Regions from separate parts of the Enterococcus sp. AMC1157 genome, predicted to be linked through region 1. Evidence: predicted binding sites of a transcription regulator. Region 1 holds the regulator's gene; each other region holds the start of a gene.

Region 1 (4,573 bases):
TGTCTGTCCAAGCAACGAGTCTAAGTGAGAGTCAAATGCTTTCATTTGTGAAGGATGAGTTGTGATGGGGAGGGAAATAATAGTACCGAAGTTCCTGATGTCACACTGCCAAGAAAAGCTTCTAGCAAGAAAGAAACGGCCCGTACCGCAAACCGACACAGGTAGTCGAGGAGAGTATCCTAAGGTGAGCGAGAGAACTCTCGTTAAGGAACTCGGCAAAATGACCCCGTAACTTCGGGAGAAGGGGTGCTGCTCTAAGAGCAGCCGCAGTGAATAGGCCCAAGCGACTGTTTATCAAAAACACAGGTCTCTGCAAAATCGAAAGATGAAGTATAGGGGCTGACGCCTGCCCGGTGCTGGAAGGTTAAGAGGAGTGCTTAGCGTAAGCGAAGGTACGAATTGAAGCCCCAGTAAACGGCGGCCGTAACTATAACGGTCCTAAGGTAGCGAAATTCCTTGTCGGGTAAGTTCCGACCCGCACGAAAGGCGTAACGATTTGGGCACTGTCTCAACGAGAGACTCGGTGAAATTTTAGTACCTGTGAAGATGCAGGTTACCCGCGACAGGACGGAAAGACCCCATGGAGCTTTACTGTAGTTTGATATTGAGTGTCTGTACCGCATGTACAGGATAGGTAGGAGCCGAAGAATTCGGGACGCAAGTCTCGAAGGAGGCAATGGTGGGATACTACCCTTGCGTTATGGCCACTCTAACCCGCACCACTAATCGTGGTGGGAGACAGTGTCAGATGGGCAGTTTGACTGGGGCGGTCGCCTCCTAAAAGGTAACGGAGGCGCCCAAAGGTTCCCTCAGAATGGTTGGAAATCATTCGAAGAGTGTAAAGGCAGAAGGGAGCTTGACTGCGAGAGCTACAACTCGAGCAGGGACGAAAGTCGGGCTTAGTGATCCGGTGGTTCCGCATGGAAGGGCCATCGCTCAACGGATAAAAGCTACCCTGGGGATAACAGGCTTATCTCCCCCAAGAGTCCACATCGACGGGGAGGTTTGGCACCTCGATGTCGGCTCGTCGCATCCTGGGGCTGTAGTCGGTCCCAAGGGTTGGGCTGTTCGCCCATTAAAGCGGCACGCGAGCTGGGTTCAGAACGTCGTGAGACAGTTCGGTCCCTATCCGTCGCGGGCGTTGGAAATTTGAGAGGAGCTGTCCTTAGTACGAGAGGACCGGGATGGACTTACCGCTGGTGTACCAGTTGTCTCGCCAGAGGCATCGCTGGGTAGCTATGTAGGGAAGGGATAAACGCTGAAAGCATCTAAGTGTGAAGCCCACCTCAAGATGAGATTTCCCATTTCTTTAAGAAAGTAAGAACCCTGAAAGATGATCAGGTAGATAGGTCAGAAGTGGAAGTGCAGTGATGTACGGAGCGGACTGATACTAATCGTTCGAGGACTTAACCAAAGAAAAAAAGTAAAATTGCCGTTCGAAGAACGTTTTGATTATCGTTTTATCATCCAGTTTTGAGTGAGCAATCACTTAAAAATCAAATAGTGTGGTGGCGATAGCGAGAAGGATACACCTGTTCCCATGCCGAACACAGAAGTTAAGCTTCTTAGCGCCGATTGTAGTTGGGGGTTTCCCCCTGTGAGAGTAGGACGTCGCCACGCAAATATAAAAGACTTGATCTGAGGATTGAGTCTTTTTTTGTTTTTAAATAACCTTAAAATAACAAAAAAGCACATGGAATCTGATATTATTGATTCCGTGTGCTTTATGTTTTTTAAAAATGTCGATATAAACCTACGACCAGACCTAATATTTTAACGTTGGGTAAAATGATAGGTTCCATATAATCATTTTCTGGTTGTAAGCGTATATGAGTTGTTTCTTTATAAAACCTTTTACAAGTGGCTTCATCTTCATCAGTCATGGCAATAACAATGTCTCCATTACGTGCAATATCTTGTTTACGAATAATTACTTGATCCCCATCTAAAATACCAGCATTAATCATGCTCTCTCCTCGAATAGTCAACATAAATAATTGTCCACTATCATTCATTAAATTGGGTGGGATCGGAAAGAAATCTGAAGCTTCTTCGATCGCTAAGATAGGCTCTCCGGCAGTAACGATTCCTAGTAATGGAATATTTTGTTGTTGCGCACCGATAGCTTCCAATCCGCTAGCAGTTAATTCAATTGCTCGTGGTTTAGTAGGGTCTCTTTGGATAAGTCCCTTTTTTTCTAAACGGGATAAGTGACCATGAACCGTTGACGTTGAAGAAAGTTGAACAGCTTCTCCAATTTCTCTAACAGTGGGTGGGTAACCTTTGGCATTGACACGCTCATGAATAAATTTAAGTACTTCCAGCTGTCTATTTTCTGTACGTTTTGCCAAAATAAGCACCTGCTTTCTTATTTATAATAAATTTTTAAATGAAATAAAATTCTTTATTTGACTAAATTTAGTGTAACATAACTATAATTAAAATTCAAACAGATGTTCGCTTTTTTGTTTTGATTGTATTTTCTTACTCTTTTGTATAATATAGTAGAGAAAGGGGTAGAGCCATGTTATCAAAAGAAAAAATCGAACGAATTAATGAATTAGCGAAAAAGAAAAAAGCAGAAGGTTTAATGGAGCACGAACAAAAAGAGCAACATGAGTTAAGACAAGAATATCTTCAAGCCTTCAGAGGTGGAATGAAACATCATATCGAGGGAATGAAAATCGTTGATCTGGAAGGTAAAGATGTAACACCTGAAAAATTAAAGGAACTTCAAAAGAAAAAAGGCCTACACAATAGAAAATAGATCTGCTTGTTGGAAAACTATTGCTAAATGGTAGGGTATCTTTTATAATAGAACAGTAATATAGGTAAAAAAAACCTAAATAGGAGGCGTTAATATTGTTTGATAAAATTGACCAGCTAGGTGTTGATACGCTACGTACTTTGAGTATTGATGCTGTTCAAAAAGCAAATTCTGGACATCCAGGATTGCCAATGGGAGCTGCTCCAATGGCTTATGCATTATGGACAAAACATTTGAAAGTAAACCCAAAAACTTCTCGAAATTGGGTGGATCGAGATCGCTTTGTATTGTCAGCAGGACACGGATCAGCGTTACTATATAGCTTGTTGCATTGTGCAGGTTATGATGTTACGACAGACGATTTAAAAAATTTCCGTCAATGGGATAGCCGCACACCTGGACATCCAGAAGTTGGACATACTGATGGTGTAGAGGCAACTACTGGTCCACTTGGACAAGGAATTGCAATGGCTGTTGGTATGGCAATGTCAGAAGCACATTTAGCTGCAACTTATAACCGCGATAATTTTAATGTTGTAGATCACTACACTTATTCATTATGTGGTGATGGTGATTTAATGGAAGGTGTATCTCAAGAAGCTGCTTCTATGGCTGGACATATGAAATTGGATAAACTAATCGTTTTATATGATTCAAATGACATTTCTTTAGACGGACCAACTTCAAAAGCCTTTACTGAAAATGTTGGTAAACGTTTTGAAGCTTATGGTTGGCAACATATTTTAGTAGAAAAAGGTACAGATTTAACAGCAATTTCAAAAGCAATTGATGAAGCAAAAGCAGAAACAACAAAACCAACATTGATTGAGATAAAAACAGTCATCGGGTTTGGTGCTCCAAATCAAGGGACTTCTGCCGTACATGGTGCTCCTCTAGGTGCTGAAGGAATTAAAGCTGCCAAAAAAGCTTATGCCTGGGAAACACCAGAATTTGAAGTTCCAGAAGAAGTTGCTACTCGCTTTAAAGAGACAATGGTGGACAAAGGTGCTGAGTATGAAGCAGCTTGGAATGAATTATTTGCTGAATATGAAAAAGCTCATCCTGAATTAGCTGCACAGTTTAAACAAGCTTTTTCTGGTGAACTTCCAGAAAATTGGGATGCTGAATTACCAACTTATGAAGTTGGGTCAAGTCAAGCGAGTCGTGTTTCAAGTAAAGATATGATTCAAGCTTTATCAAAAGCTGTTCCAAGTCTATGGGGAGGATCTGCTGATTTATCTGCATCAAATAATACAATGGTAGCAGATGAGACAGATTTCCAACCTGGCCAATACCAAGGTCGTAACATTTGGTTTGGTGTTCGGGAATTTGCAATGGCAGCGGCTATGAATGGGATTCAATTACATGGAGGAACTCGCGTATATGGAGGAACATTCTTTGTATTTGTTGACTATTTACGTCCTGCAGTTCGTTTGGCAGCTATTCAAGGCGTACCGGTAACTTATGTGCTTACCCATGATTCAGTAGCTGTAGGGGAAGATGGACCTACTCATGAGCCTGTAGAACAATTATCTAGCTTGCGTGGAATTCCAAACCTACAAGTTATTCGTCCAGCAGATGGTAATGAAACAAGAGCAGCTTGGAAAATCGCAATGACAACCAATGATAAACCGACGATATTAGTCTTAAGTCGTCAAAATTTACCAGTGATTGAAGGTACAAAAGAAGCAGCTGATGAAAATGTAGCAAAAGGTGGCTATGTTATTTCTCCTCAAAAAGGTGAAAAACCAGAAGGGATTCTAATTGCAACTGGTTCAGAAGTAAATCTTGCTGTGGAATCACAAA
Region 2 (4,573 bases), 1.1 Mb from region 1:
CCATCCCATTTCACCACAGAAGTTTTGGCTGGGAAACCAATAAAACTAGCTGCTCCTAGCTCTGTTCCTTTTTGAACGACTAATTCTAGCTTGTCTCCTTTTGGATAACCACTGGCAATTGTTATTTGAATCGGCAACTCTTTTTTCTGCTGCTCTTTGGCAACTTCAATTAATACGACTGCTTCTTCCGTTATTTCACTGATTTCTGCAATAATTGATACTTGATTGTCAAATGCCAAAAACACTTGGTCTCCTGTAGACATCCGCATTACACGAATCATATGATGATAAGCTTCTCCATGAACATCATAGCTTTCTTGTTTTTGGTAAGGTTCTTTTAAAAAATATCGTTGCATTTATTCTTCCTCAGGTTTCTTTAATAAAATCGCATACCAATCTTTTTGTTGGAAAATTTGATCCACAACAAATCCTTGGGCTTCCATTCCATCAATTACCATCTGTTTCTTTTCCTCAATGATCCCTGAAACAATCAAAGTCCCAGTTGTTTTCAGCAAACGCCAAGCATCTTCAATCATCAAGACAATGATATCTGCCAAAATATTGGCCACAATAATGTCCGCCTCAATTTCGACTCCTTTTAGTAGGTCATTGGCGCTAACGTGAACATCTTTTGCTACCTCATTTAAATCCATGTTTTCTTGGGCCGCTTGAACTGCCACATCATCTAAGTCAAAAGCATAGACATCATTTGCCCCAAAATATTTACTGGCAATACTTAATACTCCTGAACCTGTTCCAACATCTAAAATTGTTTCATTCCCACGAATGGCAACCTCCAAAGCTTGTAAGGTTAAACGTGTGGTGGGATGTGTTCCCGTACCAAAAGCCATTCCTGGATCTAAAGTAATAATTTTTTCATCGACATGTTGAGGCGTATATTCTTCCCAACTTGGAACAATCGTTAAATATCTTGAAATTCTCACTGGATGGTAGTATTTTTTCCAAGCAGTGGCCCAATTTTCTTCCGCAACTTCACTGACTGTGACTTCATTTTTTCCAATAGCTAAACCAAACTCAGGTAATTTAGCGACCCGTTCTTTGATAAAAGGTAAAATTTCTGGTAAAAAAATGGTTTCTGGAAAATAAGCTGCTACATAGGCTCCTTCATCCAAAGTTGTATAGGTCTCACGATCCAAGATTTCTCCATAAATATCACCTTGAAAGTTTTCGATATCTAAAGAATCTTCAATTGCTACACCACTAGCCCCAGCTTCCATCAAAATATTGGCTACCGCTTCGACAGCTTCACTAGCTGTTTCTATCTTTACTTCATTCCATTTCATTCGTCATTCTCCTCTAGTCCGTCCTAATAGCTAGGATAAGGTAAATAGCTTGTATCTGTATATTTATCAACATAGTCTTGGAATTTTTGTTCTGAGAAATGTAATTCAAAAACTTCCGCTTCTTCATCTGCTAAAAAGTCCAACAAATCACTTTGTCCTTGATCCAAGATTTCTTGTAAATAATCCACAAGTCCATCTAACACATTTTTAGGAATCCCTTTTTTTCCTTCAAAAGGGATTTTAACTAAATAATCTTCTTCGTCAAAAGAAGATTTTAGAGGATTAAACAGTAAAATTCCATCTTCAAACTCAATAATTTCTTCTTCTGAAGCTATACCCTCTACGTCATCTATAGTTGCACCATTATTATTTTCAGCAAATAAGCGAAAAATAATTTCGGCCGTATGATTGCGAGCATCCCAATCAATCGCCACATCATATTCAGTAATTTTTTTCGTTAATTGTTTATCTAAATAAGTTAACATCGTTTCTTTTGCCATTTGATTTCTCCTCTAAATAAAGTATTAGGTTATTTCGTTTCAATATTAGTCATTTTTATGACTATCATTCTACTAGTTTGGAGTTTCTAGTAAATGGGAATGATCTCTTTTCTTACAGCCAGCCATGGTTGGCATCTATGTCATTTTTGCGAATTTTAGTGACATAAGGATTCCCTTTTGCTACAAAACGTAAAGGCATTTCCGTCCATTCCCCTTTATTAGGGATTCCAATTCTAGGTAATTCTTCAATTTCTTTGGGTTCTCGTCTTTTTTCAGGTATGAGGTGCAAAGAGCTAGTAAAAATCGATTCTCCATAAAGTTCTGGGGAAATTCCTAAAGCAGCCACTAATTTTCCCGGACCATTGGATAAATCTTTGCCAATTTTCCCACGATTTTTTTCCATCACAGCCAAACCTTCTACTGGTTCAAAACCACGAATCATCACACCTTGAGGAATTCCCACTGGTTGAGTGACCATATTAAGAATTAAGTGTGTATGCATCGAATAAAGATAGATTGTCCCTGGTTTTTGATACATCGCTTTTACTCTGGGTGTTTTTCGCATACCAAAGCTATGGGCTGCTTGATCTTCTGGTCCTAAGTAAGCTTCACAATCAACGATATAACCTCCTAGTTTTCCTTGAGGTGTCTCATGTTCCAAATACATGCCCACTAAATAACGAGCAATTTCAACTGTCGAATGGGTGTTAAAAATCTCTTGTACTTCTTTCATCAAATCCTCTTTTTCCAATTAAAAATGTACGTGCAAAGTTTTAATATCATTGCACTTTGCTTCTCATCTATCATACACAATTCTGCGCTTCCTTGCTATCCTAAAAACTTTTTTAATCACAAAAAACGAATGTACGTTTGCTTTTATGCTATACTATAGAGAGAATTTAAAAGGAAGGATGTTGATTATGCAACAACCTCTTGCTTATCGTATGCGACCTCGTGATCTAGACGAAGTCGTTGGACAACAACATCTGGTAGGTGAAGGAAAAATCATCCGTCGAATGGTAGAAGCAAAAATGCTTTCTTCTATGATTTTATATGGTCCTCCAGGTACTGGGAAGACAAGTATAGCCAGTGCGATTGCTGGCTCCACTCGCTATGCCTTTCGGATGTTAAATGCCGCCACTGATACCAAAAAAGATTTACAAATTGTCGCCGAAGAAGCTCGGATGAGTGGAACCGTCATTTTATTATTAGATGAAGTGCATCGTTTGGACAAAACGAAGCAAGATTTTTTACTCCCTCATCTAGAGAGCGGCAAAATTATTATGATTGGTGCCACCACTGAAAATCCATATATCACAATCAATCCGGCGATTCGCAGTCGAACACAAATTTTTGAAGTTTTTCCGTTAGAAGAAGCAGATATTTTAAAAGCTGTAGATCAGGCTCTAGCTGATAACGAACGTGGTTTAGGGGAGTACCCAGTTGACTTAGCTGAAAATGCTCGTTTACATCTTTCTCGCTCAACCAATGGCGACTTACGCAGTGCTTTAAACGGACTTGAATTAGCTGTGAGATCTACTCCACCATCAGAAGATGCACAAATTCATTTGACTTTAGGAGTTATTGAAGAGTGTGTTCAAAGAAAAGCTCTGACTCATGATAAAGATGGCGATGCTCATTATGATGTTATTTCAGCTTTACAAAAATCAATTCGCGGAAGTGACGTCGACGCTGCTTTGCATTATCTCGGTCGTTTAATTGAAGCGGGTGATTTGGCAATTATTTGTCGTCGTTTAATGGTCATCGGGTACGAAGATATCGGTCTTGCTAATCCTAATGCCGCTTCAAGAACCGTTAGTGCTGTATTGGCAGCCGAACGTTTAGGTCTACCTGAAGCTCGGATACCTTTGTCACAAGTAGTCGTTGATTTATGCCTTTCACCAAAATCAAATAGTGCCCACACAGCTTTAGATGATGCGATTGCCGATATTCGTCAAGGTAAAGCTGGTGATGTGCCTAGTCACTTACGAGACAGCCATTATAAAGGAGCCAAAGAATTAAATCGTGGGATTGGCTATCAGTATCCGCATGATTTTGAAGATGCTTGGGTCAATCAACAATATCTACCTGATAAACTTAAAAGCAAAACCTACTATCAACCAAAAACAACTGGAAAATATGAGCAAGCATTAGGCATGCGTTACCAACAATTACAAAGTCGAAAAAAAAATAAGTAATCGACTTTTTATTAGAAATAACTAATAAAAACTGAACATTTAATTGTGAGAAATGACAGACTATTCAAGTTAACAATGGGAATTTTCCTACCTATTGATTTGCCGACTTTTGAGACTATTTTGTTAACGTAAAATTTGCCGTTAGAACAACGAAAACTGCGCTGTCACCAAAAGGAACCAACGGGAGACTATTGGCTCCAGTTGATTCCAAGGTCGACAAAAGCAGACTTCGTTGTGTAGTGTAGCGAATGGTAATGATACATCAGGAAACGCTTTCTTTTTAGAGGTTCTTCTATTGATACTTTTTTGTGGTTATGCTAATATAGAAGTGGGAAATCTGTGATGTACGAGTTATCCTTATTTAGTGTTGACCGAACATTTTTATTGATATCTTGGGATCTGTCCGGTGTTGTAGTTGGTAACATGCCTTATCATTTGGTAGTTCGAAAACTATAACCGTAGAACCCACCTGCTAGAATTTGCGGGATCAATACTCCGGGACGAAAAACGGCATCGACGGATCTTACCCATATTTTTTCAAGTAAACCTCTTACCTTTTGGTGAGAGGTTT
Region 3 (4,573 bases), 590 kb from region 1:
TTAGAAACGTCATCCTTTACAGAATATTCAATAATGCTTTGAATCTCTTCGCTTTTCAGTGTAAAATGTACTTGGGTCATGTAAAAGTCCTCCTGGGTATGTTTTTGTCGTTAAAAACATTGTACCGTAAAAGGACTGTTATATGGCCTTTTTACTTTTACACAATTATACGGACTTTATCCTTGCTGTCATTATGCTATTAACTATTCTTTTAACTTTTCAATTAAGAATTGAAAGAATTGGCAAATATATTAAATATAATCATGTACTTTTAATTTATCTTTTTATTTTTCTAAGATTGATGCTTCCTTTTGAATGGGATTGGACTAAAACAATTCCCTCATCAGTAGTTATGCCAGCTGTTCAAAACTTTTTATTAACGAATATTAACTTATTCAATGGTTTAAATGTAAGTATCATCTTAGCTTTTATCTGGATTATTGGTTTTGTCATTAAATTATTCTTTTTGCTGAAGGAAATGATTGTTTTAAGTAGATATAGCAAAAATTCCAATAATAAATTGCAAGATTTTAAGTCAAAATTTTCTTGGATTGATGAGAAATTAGTCACTGTCATTTATATTAATTTTGATATTAATTCACCAATGTTAGTTAATGCCTTTCAACCGGCGATATTGATACCAAATATCTCTTATTCAGAAGAGGAGTTAGAATTTATTCTTTTACATGAAGTACAACATATAAAAAATAAAGACCTGCTCATTAAAATACTGATAGAATTATTTATTTGTGTTTATTGGTGGTTTCTTCCAATCTATTTATTGAAAAATCAATTGAATTTACTAATAGAGTTAAGAGTTGACAGCCTTGTTACAAGTGAATTGCCTGATTGTAAAAAGTTGGATTATATTGAAAGTTTAGTAACTGTGAAAAAGAAAGGGAAAAGAAGAGGGGATCGTTTTAATTATAGTTTAAGTAGTTCTTTCATTGGAGATAAAAAATTACTACTTACTAAGAGGATGAACTTATTTTTTGATAGAGATTCCAATAATAAACTTAATCGCTTATCCTTTCTTCCAGTCATTTTCATGCTCCTATTGCTACCATTTGTTGTATTTGAGCCATATCAAATAGATTCAGAAACTCAAAAAACGACTATAGAGTTAACCGACGAGCAAAATTTTATTATTGAAAATGAAAATGGCGAATTTTTTTTATACGAAAATAATGAAGAAATGGGATTAATTAATAATCCATATGTAGAACCATTTGATGAATTAAAAATTTATAAGGAGGAGAACTTTTGATAATAAAATCATTTATTTTATCTAGTTTGCTTATGTCGTTTTCTACAACACCTATAGAAAAACAACCTGTTTTAGTAGAGGAAATTCGTATTGAAACGCAAGCTCAAATTATAGGCTGGCGTATAAAGGTAGAGAATGGAATAGTATATAAAAGACAATACAATTATTCTACACAACAATGGATAGGCGAGTGGGTTCGCGCATAAAAACTGTCTGTACTAAAAAAGTATGAATTATCACGTTTAAAAATCTACCAACGTATTCGAAATAAAGATAGAGAGGTGGATTATTCAGAGGCGGATATCAATCAACTGTTATCATTTTTATGCTCGCTTAATAGTTAAGTGAATTTAGTTCAGAGTACCTCTAAAATTCATAGGGGTACTCTTTTTCTGGTTTAATACTTGTAAAAGAGAACGTAAGTTCGTATAATGGTGATATAAAAACCAAATTTTGTTGGAGGTAGGGTCTATGGGAATTATTGATTATAGCAAAGAACCTAAGTCTGACATCGCGTTTTTTGATATAAAATCCTTTTATGCCAGTGTTGAGTGCGTAGAACGTGGTCTAAATCCTCTATCAACTTCTCTGTGTGTTATGAGTAGGGCAGACAATAGTGAAGGTCTAATTTTGGCGAGTTCTCCTACTTTCAAAAAAATATTTGGCCGCGATAATGTTGGTAGAAGTTATGATTTACCATTTGATATTAGAACTAGAAAATTTCGCAGTTTCATTGCAAAAAAAAATAATATTCCAATTACAAAAGAATACATTCAATTTATTGAAGGGTGGGCGAAACGAACGCTAATTGTGCCACCGAGAATGACCTTATATATCGAACGAAATATTGAGATTCAGCAGATTTTACAAAACTATGCACCACCGGAAGAAATTTTACCTTACTCTATCGACGAAGGATTTATCGATTTAACCAAATCCTTAAATTATTTTGTTAAAGATACCAACATTTCTAGAAGAGAAAAATTAGATTTATTATCAAGCAAAATCCAACATGACATATGGAAAAAAACAGGTGTATATTCGACAGTTGGCATGAGTAACTCCAATCCTCTTTTAGCAAAACTAGCATTAGACAATGAGGCCAAACATACAAAAACAATGCGTGCTAATTGGTCATATGAAGATGTAGAAACTAAAGTTTGGAATATCAATGAAATGACTGATTTTTGGGGAATCGGACAACGAACTAAACTTCGCTTAAATAAATTAGGTATTTATTCTATCAAAGAATTAGCTAATACTAATCCTGATATTCTCAAAAAAGAATTTGGTGTAATTGGTGTACAATTATTTTTCCATACTAACGGTGTCGATGAAAGTAAAGTAACACAACCTTATAAGCCTAAATCAAAAGGCATTGGTAATTCACAAGTTCTTCATAAGGACTATATTCATGAAAGAGATATTGAATTGGTTCTTTCTGAAATGGCTGAACAAGTGGCGATTCGTTTGCGGAGAAGTCATAAAAAAGCCACTGTCGTTTCTATCTATGTAGGATTTTCTAGAGATATGGAAAAAAAATCCATTAGTGTACAGAAAAAAGTTAATCCGACACAAAACACTCAAATTCTTATCAGACATGTATTAGATTTATTTAGGAAAAAATACACATATGGTGCTGTCCGAAATATAGCTGTTCGATATGATGGACTTGTAGACGAAGCTTATACTATCTATACGCTTTTTGACAATGTGGAGGAAATTGAACGAATGGAAGCATTAGAAAAGACTATAGATCAAATCAGAGATAAACATGGATTTCTGGCTATTCAAAAAGCTACAGTCTTATTCGAAAACTCCAGGAGTATTGCAAGAAGTAAACTCGTGGGTGGTCATGCAGCAGGAGGAGCTGGTGGATTGGATGGATTAAAATGAGTGTCGATCGTAGTTACTTACCGTTTAAATCCGCTAGGGAATATCAAGACAGAAAAATGGCTAAGTGGATGGGATTTTTTCTTTCTGAACATTCTGCAGCTCTAAATGAAACTGGTCAATTAATCGATTTTAAGAATGCTTTATCATTAGGCGAAAAAGTGTTGTTACTGAATCAAGCTTACACCAATAAATTGACAGTAAACTTTAATTATGTAGAAAACGAAAAAATAAAAATTATAACCGGTTCAATAAATCAAGTATCAACGGAAGAAATCAACATAAGAACAAAAGAAAACTATTATTTAGTTAAAATGGATGATTTAATCAACATTAGTTTAGCGGAGGAGATTGATAGTGAAAACTAAAAAATTTAGACAAAACGAAATTCAATTCGATTATTTTAGTGACAATTACCATCAATTTGAAGAAGATTTTTATGAATTTTCCGCTTTAAACACCCCTTTAACGTTTTTAAGTGATGATATTTTATTATCAATGGCCAGTGCACAAAAAAATTACTTTAAGCTGAATCGACAAAATGCAATTGATGCACAAGATCATTTTTTCATTTTTAAAGTAAGGACACCGAATGAGTCCAATCAGATTCGAGTTTATGAATATCAAGGACACACTCTGTATATTGATGATAAATAACAAAGAGGAAGCAATCAGATATGTTTGATGCTTCCTTTTTGTCTATTCAATGATTAAGGTAATTGTGCAACAATCTTCCAATTATCTGCTTTCTTTAACACTAGTTGATATTGAGAGACAATTTCACTTTTTGTTTCACTGTCCAAGTATCTTAAGTAACTGGGGGAGAACGTGGAATATTGTTCATATCATTCATTCCTTTCCACAAAAAAAGCAATCAAGATTTTTCTTGATTGCTTTTAATAGGCTTATTCTATTTCTAAATTCTGTATTTTTTCCTTGATTACATCTCTAACTTCTCTGAATTTATTCATAATTTCTTCTTCACTACCAGTTGCTTTTGCAGGGTCCTCTAAACCCCAATGGATATGAGTCGCTGATTCTGGAATCACAGGACAATTGTCTTTGGCATCTCCACAAAGGGTAATAATTAAATCTGCTTCATTAAAATATTTTTGGTCGATTAAATCCGACGTTTGAACCGTTATGTCAATGCCATCTTCTTGCATGATTTTAATAGCTCTAGGATTTAAACCATGTGTTTCAATACCAGCACTACGAACTTCAAATCCTTTGTCACTTAAATACTTTTTGCCATAGCCTTCTGCAATTTGGCTACGACATGAATTTCCTGTACACAAAAAATAAACTTTTTTCATCATTTCCTCAATTCTTCGCTGGTTCAAACCAACCGCGAGTTTTATTTACTAATTTTACAAGAAGTAACATCACTGGTACTTCTGTTAAAACACCTAC

Evidence for each region. The regulator LexA, encoded in region 1, represses DNA repair genes until DNA is damaged. The targets are predictions, from matches to a motif close to CNAACANNTGTTNG.
Region 2: a site for LexA is predicted at 2,664-2,677, ahead of AC4BBX_RS06725 (replication-associated recombination protein A). Genes of this name have one in related genera too.
Region 3: a site for LexA is predicted at 1,681-1,694, ahead of AC4BBX_RS12745 (Y-family DNA polymerase). Genes of this name have one in related genera too.

What each region holds. Positions count from the first base shown of each region.
Region 1 is NZ_CM177099.1:302,905-307,477, forward strand. It holds rRNA gene AC4BBX_RS01495 (23S ribosomal RNA) at 1-1,414, shown strand, start outside; rRNA gene rrf (5S ribosomal RNA) at 1,505-1,620, shown strand; gene lexA (transcriptional repressor LexA) at 1,734-2,351, opposite strand; gene AC4BBX_RS01510 (DUF896 family protein) at 2,525-2,767, shown strand; gene tkt (transketolase) at 2,863-4,573, shown strand, end outside.
Region 2 is NZ_CM177099.1:1,384,836-1,389,408, forward strand. It holds gene AC4BBX_RS06705 (16S rRNA (uracil(1498)-N(3))-methyltransferase) at 1-356, opposite strand, end outside; gene prmA (50S ribosomal protein L11 methyltransferase) at 357-1,304, opposite strand; gene AC4BBX_RS06715 (DUF3013 family protein) at 1,328-1,804, opposite strand; gene AC4BBX_RS06720 (DNA-3-methyladenine glycosylase) at 1,917-2,537, opposite strand; gene AC4BBX_RS06725 (replication-associated recombination protein A) at 2,725-4,002, shown strand; RNA gene ssrS (6S RNA) at 4,334-4,529, shown strand.
Region 3 is NZ_CM177099.1:2,610,138-2,614,710, forward strand. It holds gene AC4BBX_RS12730 (IS256-like element IS256 family transposase) at 1-80, opposite strand, end outside; gene AC4BBX_RS12735 (M56 family metallopeptidase) at 143-1,267, shown strand; gene AC4BBX_RS12740 (hypothetical protein) at 1,264-1,473, shown strand; gene AC4BBX_RS12745 (Y-family DNA polymerase) at 1,739-3,163, shown strand; gene AC4BBX_RS12750 (hypothetical protein) at 3,160-3,528, shown strand; gene AC4BBX_RS12755 (DUF5960 family protein) at 3,518-3,817, shown strand; gene arsC (arsenate reductase (thioredoxin)) at 4,066-4,476, opposite strand; gene arsB (ACR3 family arsenite efflux transporter) at 4,484-4,573, opposite strand, start outside.